DNA from 2 places in the Streptomyces sp. NPDC041200 genome. Region 1 is predicted to be linked to the other one. Evidence: predicted binding sites of a transcription regulator. Region 1 holds the regulator's gene; the other holds the start of a gene.
What was found. Region 1 encodes HspR, which represses chaperone genes until heat shock. Its sites were predicted from a motif close to TTGAGNNNNNNNNNCTCAA; they were not measured.

Region 1 (3,404 bases):
GACAAGACCCATGCAGATCAGCACGGCCTGCCAGTGCCGGGTGAAGATCTCCTTCAGCCGCCCCTTGCCGGACTGCCGCGCCTCCTCCACCGGCGCCGTGCCGTCGCCGGCGGCCGCGGCCTTCGCCGCCTCGGCCGCCCGTTCGGCCTCCTGCTGGAACGCCGGGCTCTCCTCCAGCCGCAGCCGCATGTACAGCCCGATGATCCCGAGCGGCCCGGCGACCAGGAACGGAAGCCGCCAGCCCCAGTCCGTCATGCCGTCGTCCCCGAGCACCGCGGTCAGCAGCGTGACCAGCCCGGAGCCCAGCGAATAGCCGATGAAGGTGCCGAAGTCGAGCCAGCTGCCCAGGAAGCCGCGCCGCCGGTCGGGCGCGAACTCCGCGATGTACGTGGTCGCCCCCGCGTACTCACCGCCGGTCGAGAAGCCCTGCACCACCCGGCACGCCAGCAGCAGCAGCGGCGCGGCGAAGCCGATGGAGTCGTAACCGGGCAGCAGCCCCACCGCGAAGGTGCTGACCGCCATCATGATCATGGTGGTGGACAGCACCCGGCGCCGTCCGATGCGGTCGCCCAGCGGTCCGAAGACCAGCCCGCCGAGCGGCCGCACCAGGAAGGCGACCGCGAAGGTGGCGAACGTCGACACCACCTGCGCGGCCGGGGAGCTGGACGGGAAGAAGACCTTGCCGAGGGTGACCGCGACGTACGCGTAGACGCCGAAGTCGAACCACTCCATGGTGTTGCCGACCGCGGTGGCGGTCACCGCGCGCCGCAGCCGCGGCCGGTCGACGACCGTGACGTCCTCGTAAGCGAGCGACCGCTTGCGGCGGCGGAGCAGCGTCCGCAGCATGCGGTCGGTACGTTCGCTTCCGCCGCCTCTGGCCGGGCGGCCGCTCTTGTGCGGGGGTGTGGGGCCGGTACTCATTTCTTCCCTGCTGACGGATCCGGGCTGCTACGCGTTACCGGCACCCCACCTGCCGAAACCCGTGATCAGGGATCTGCCCCTTCCGTCCGCGCATAGGCCTCGGCCATCTCGCCGCCGGTGTCGTACACGACCACCTGCTCGTCGCCGACCACCCACGCGTCGTGGCCGGGCGGCACCACGAACACATCGCCGGGGCCGACCTCGCCCTCGGCGCCGTCGTCCATCCGCAGCCGCATCCGCCCCTGGACCACGATCCCGGTGTGGCGGACCTGGCAGCTCTGGGTACCGGCCAGCGGCCGGACCGACTCCCGCCAGCGCCAGCCGGGCTCGAAGGTGCCCACGGCGAAGTTGAGCCCCGTCAGGTGCAGCGTTTCCAGATGCCCACCGGGGAAGTCCCGCCGCTCATCCGGCTTGTCCAGCGTCTTGATCTCCAACATGTGCGGTACCTCCTCCCACACCTCCATGGTGCGCCCGCCCGCGACATGCCTCGCCACCAAACGACAGGCCCGGCGACCGTAGAGGTCACCGGGCCTGTCGCTCACGTGAAGGGAGACGCTAGTCCGCTCGCTTGCGCTTGGGACGCCAGACGACCAGCGCGCTGCCCTGGTGGACGTCCTGGTAGGGGACCAGGTCGCGACGGTACGAGGCGTGGACCTGGGCCTCGCGCTGCTGCATGGCGGCGGCCGCGCCCTCGACGGCCGACTGCAGCTCGGCCACGCGCGACTGCAGCGCGGCGACCTGGTTCTCCAGCTCGATGATGCGCTTGATCCCGGCGAGGTTGATCCCCTCGTCCTGGGACAGCTGCTGCACCTGGCGCAGCTGGTCGATGTCGCGCGCGGAATACCGCCGGCCGCGGCCGGCGGTGCGGTCCGGGGAGACCAGCCCGAGGCGGTCGTACTGACGCAGGGTCTGCGGATGCAGGCCGGAGAGCTGAGCGGCGACCGAGATGACGTACACCGGCGATTCGTCGGTCAGCTCGTACGGATTACGTGACCGGCCGGGTCCCCTGCCTCCGAGGCCCCCTCGGCCGTGCGTCTCCATTGGGTCATGCTCCCTTCGCGGCCTGGAACAGCTCCGCCCGCGGGTCCTCGCCCGCGGTCGCATCCCGGTAGGCCTCCAGCGCCTCGCGAGCCGAGTCGCTGAGGTCCTTCGGCACCGTCACCTCAACGGTGACCAGCAGGTCGCCGTGGGTTCCGTCCTTGCGCACCGCGCCCTTGCCGCGGGCGCGCATCGTCCGGCCGCCCGGCGTGCCGGCCGGCAGCTTCAGGGTGACCGGCGGGCCGCCCAGCGTCGGGACCTTGATCTCGCCGCCGAGCGCCGCCTCCGGAAGGGTGACGGGGACGGTGACGGTCAGGTTGTCGCCGCGGCGGCCGAAGACCGGATGCGGGTCCACATGGACGATGACGTAGAGGTCACCGGCCGGACCGCCGGTCTCGCCCGGGGCGCCCTTGCCGCGCAGCCGGATCCGCTGGCCGTCGCTGACACCCGCGGGGATGCGGACCTGCATGGTGCGGGCGGAACGAGCCCGTCCGCTGCCCTTGCAGGTCTCGCACGGGTCCTGCGCGATCAGACCGCGGCCCCGGCACTCCACGCACGGGTCGGTGAGCGAGAAGCCGCCCCCGCCGCCCCGGCTGACCTGACCGGTGCCGACGCAGGTCGGGCAGACCCGCGGGGTGCCGTTCTTGTCGCCGGTGCCGGAGCACGGCTTGCACGGGGCCTGGCTGGACATCCGCAGCGGAACAGTGGCCCCTTCGACGGCCTCGGTGAAGCTGAGCGTCACCTCGGACTCGACGTCCTGGCCGCGCCGCGGCTGGGTCCGGGTGGGCCCGCCGCGGTTGAACAGACCGCCGAACACGTCGCCGAGCCCGCCGCCGAAGCCGCCCGCTCCGCCCGCGCCACCGGGGCCGCCCTGGGCGCCACCGAAGAGGTCGCCCAGGTCGAAGTTGAAGCTTCCGGTGGAGCCCGCCCCGCCCGGCCCGGGGCGGAAGCCCCCGTTGCCGAACAGGGAGCGGGCCTCGTCGTACTCCTTGCGCCGCTTGGGGTCGCCGAGGATGTCGTTCGCCTCGGAGATCTCCTTGAAGCGATCCTCGGCCTTGGCGTCGCCCTTGTTGGCGTCCGGGTGGTACTCGCGGGCGAGCTTCCGGTACGCCTTCTTGATCTCCGCCTCGGTGGCGTCCTTGGGGACGCCGAGAACCTTGTAGTAGTCCTTCTCGACGAAGTCCTTGGTGCTCATCCCCGACGTCCCTCCTCTCCTGATATTCCTGCCGTCACCGTCGCGTCAGCCCTCTTCCGGGCCACCGCTCTCCTCGTCCGGCGCCGTGCCGTCGCCTTCGCCCGGGCCCTTGGGCGAGGCACCCGGCTGGGGCTCGGCGACCGCGACCCGCGCCGGGCGAATCGTTCGTTCGCCGATTCGATACCCCGGCTGGAGAATCTGCACGCACGTCGTCTCGGTGACATCCGGCGCGTACGAGTGCATGAGCGCC
Region 2 (3,404 bases), on a different contig from region 1:
TCGGTGTAGCCGTCCAGGCGCACCAGCTCCATGCGGTCCAGCAGCGCCTCCGGAATGGCCTCCAGGACGTTGGCCGTGGCCAGGAAGACCACGTCGGACAGGTCGAGTTCGACCTCCAGGTAGTGGTCCCGGAAGGTGTGGTTCTGCGCCGGGTCCAGGACCTCCAGCAGGGCCGCGGCCGGGTCGCCGCGGAAGTCGGAGCCGACCTTGTCGATCTCGTCCAGGAGGACCACCGGGTTCATCGAGCCCGCCTCCTTGATGGCCCGTACGATCCGGCCGGGCAGCGCGCCCACGTACGTACGCCGGTGGCCGCGGATCTCCGCCTCGTCGCGGACGCCGCCGAGCGCGACCCGGACGAACGTGCGCCCCATCGCGCGGGCCACGCTCTCGCCGAGGCTGGTCTTCCCGACGCCGGGCGGGCCGACGAGCGCCAGCACGGCCCCGCCGCGCCGGCCTCCCACGACCCCGAGGCCGCGGTCGCTGCGGCGCTTGCGCACCGCCAGGTACTCGGTGATCCGCTCCTTCACGTCCGCCAGGCCCGCGTGGTCCGCGTCGAGCACCGCCTGGGCGCCCGGGATGTCGTACGCGTCCTCGGTGCGCTCGTTCCACGGCAGCTCCAGGACGGTGTCCAGCCAGGTGCGGATCCAGCTGCCCTCGGGGCTCTGGTCGCTGGCCCGCTCCAGCTTGTCGACCTCCTTCAGCGCCGCCTCGCGCACCTTCTCGGGCAGCTCGGCGGCCTCGACCCGGGCCCGGTAGTCATCGGACTCGTCCTCCGGATCGCCGTTCAGCTCGGCCAGCTCCTTGCGCACGGCCTCCATCTGCCGCCGCAGCAGGAACTCGCGCTGCTGCTTGTCGACGCCCTCCTGGACGTCCTTGGCGATCGACTCGGCCACGTCCTGCTCGGCCATGTGATCGCCCAACCAGCCGACGGCCAGCTTGAGCCGCGCCACCGGGTCGGCCGTCTCCAGCAGCTCCACGCGCTGGGCGACGCTGAGGAAGGGTGAGTATCCGGAGTTGTCGGCGAGCTGCGAGACATCGTCGATCTGCTGCACCCGGTCCACGACCTGCCAGGCGCCGCGCTTGCGCAGCCAGCTGGTGGCCAGCGCCTTGTACTCCGTCATCAGTTCGGTGACGGCGCCCGGCAGCGGATCGGGCACGATCTCCTCGACCGCGGTGCCCTCGATCCACAGCGCGGCCCCGGGCCCGGTCGTCCCGGCTCCGACCCGCACACGTCGCACTCCACGGATGAGCGCCCCGGGATCGCCATCGGACAGCCGGCCCACCTGCTCGACGGTGCCGAGCGTGCCGATGCCCGCGTACGTCCCGTCGATACGCGGCACCAGCAGCACCCGCGGCTTCCCCCCATCGGCCCGGGCAGCGGCCTGCGCGGCCTCCACGGCGGCGCGCACATCGGTATCGGAAAGGTCCAGCGGGACCACCATGCCGGGCAGCACGACCTCGTCATCGAGGGGCAATACGGGCAGGGTGAGCGGTGTAGACAGCGAAGCCATGATCTCCCCTTCGGCAGGCAAGTTGAGCTATGCAGACTCAATGCGTGCGAGGGCTCAGGTGTTCCCGGACCGGTGTTCGCTGTGAGCGATCATCCCGCCGTGGGCGATCACCCGCGCCGCCGAGCGGCCCGGCGGGCGTACGGCCAGCAGGCGACGCCGATCAGCAGGGCCAGGGCGTGACCCCAGTCGGTGAGGGGGTCGAAGTGCGCCAGGCTTCCGGCGATCAGCGCGGCGCCGATCCCGCCGGTCAGCACCCACCGGGGGCGGGGCGGCAGGAGTCCGGCGAGGGCTCCGGCGCAGGCGATCAGGCCGTAGCTGACGCCGTAGTCGAGGCGGCGCAGCGAGCTGTCCGGGAGGTGGCCGACGGCGACGGACGCGGCGACCGGGATCTCGGTGAGCAGCGTCGCCAGGACGTGGCCGAGCAGGAAGACCCCGGCGGTGCGCGGCCCGCCGACGCGGCGCTCCAGCGCGCCGAGCACGAGGAGGAAGGCGACGAGGTAGGGGGAGGTGATGCCGCCGACCACCCACAGCGCGCTGGCCAGCAGGGTCAGCAGCGGCCGTTGGGAGAGGTGGGAGACGTCGGTGCTGGAGCCCGCGAGCAGGGCGTGGACGGTGCGGGGGTCGCCGAGGTGGGCGTAGAGGCCGGTGCCGAGGAGGATCAGCGAGTAGCAGAGGGTGAACGGCACGCCCCCGAGATGCGCCACGTGGCTCCGGAGCGGGGACCACGGGCGCGCACCGGAGCGGCGGGCCGGGGTCCGGGAGGCCGAGGTCGTCACCGCTGGCCCCCTTTCCCGGGCTGTCACGCGCGGGTGGCGTATATCCGCGCAGACCTCTCAACACACGCGCCCCCGTGAGTCATCTCACCGGTCCCGCGATGTGAAGGCCGCCACATTCGCGTCACATCTCCGCGCCCTTTATCGGTTGGACCGGCGGGTCGCCTCGGCGCGAGGATGAGGGCGCCAGCTCATACGAGAAAGCCCGGGAGGACCCGCCCCATGCAGTCGCCGTACGACATCGCCGACGACCGGCCGGTGACCGTCGACCGCCGGGAGGGCCCGTACGGCGAGGTGGTGCTGCGGCAGCGGGGTGGCGGCACGGGCGAGGGCGGCACCGGCGACGGGGCCGTCTTCGAGATCATCGCCAATGGGTGCTTCCTCATGGACACCTCCGACGGCCGCTCCGAGCGTCGGCTGATCCGCGCCGCGCTCGACGCGCTGCCGCCCGGCCGCATCTCGCCCGCACTGCTCATCGGCGGCCTCGGCGTGGGGTTTTCGCTGGTCGAGGCGGTTTCCGAGCCCCGGTGGGGACGGATAGCGGTCGTCGAGCGGGAGGCGGCGGTGATCGACTGGCACCGGGACGGACCGCTGGCGGCGCTCTCCGGCGAGGCGCTGGCCGACCCCCGGACGGAGATCGTCCACGCCGATCTCGTCGCGCATCTGCGACGCCCCGCAGAGGGCGCGCGGCCCTACGACGCGCTGTGTCTGGACATCGACAACGGCCCCGACTGGACCGTCACCGAGGACAACGGCGGGCTGTACTCCCCCGCCGGGCTCGCCGCCTGCGCGGCCCGTCTCACCCCCGGCGGGGTGCTGGCCGTCTGGTCTGCCCAGCCGTCGCCCGCGTTCGAACGGGCCCTCCGGAATGCCGGGTTCACATCGGTGCGTACGGAAGAGATCACCGTTGCCCGGGGTGTGCCGGACGTGGTGCATCTTGGGATTCGAGGCGCGTAGCCGAGCCGCGTAGGCTGCCCTTACGCTTGCTTGCCTACGAAAAGTGGCCGGTTAATGACCAGGCGCGGAAGGCGTGGGTTTCGGCACGCGCGCGAACGGTAGGCGGCCGCGGATTCATGAGAACGACGCAGGGGCGGGCGTATGGAGCAGATGCACAACGGCC

Region 2: the regulator HspR is predicted to act here: its motif matches at 1,534-1,552, upstream of lon (endopeptidase La).

What each region holds. Positions count from the first base shown of each region.
Region 1 is NZ_JBVIZF010000019.1:115,120-118,523, forward strand. Features, by position in the region: gene proP (glycine betaine/L-proline transporter ProP) at 1-846, opposite strand, end outside; gene ACZ6CL_RS30910 (cupin domain-containing protein) at 987-1,358, opposite strand; gene ACZ6CL_RS30915 (heat shock protein transcriptional repressor HspR) at 1,477-1,962, opposite strand; gene dnaJ (molecular chaperone DnaJ) at 1,967-3,154, opposite strand; gene grpE (nucleotide exchange factor GrpE) at 3,200-3,404, opposite strand, start outside.
Region 2 is NZ_JBVIZF010000001.1:596,687-600,090, reverse strand. Features, by position in the region: gene lon (endopeptidase La) at 1-1,511, opposite strand, end outside; gene ACZ6CL_RS02875 (rhomboid-like protein) at 1,619-2,215, opposite strand; gene ACZ6CL_RS02870 (spermidine synthase family protein) at 2,507-3,241, shown strand; gene ACZ6CL_RS02865 (response regulator transcription factor) at 3,383-3,404, shown strand, end outside.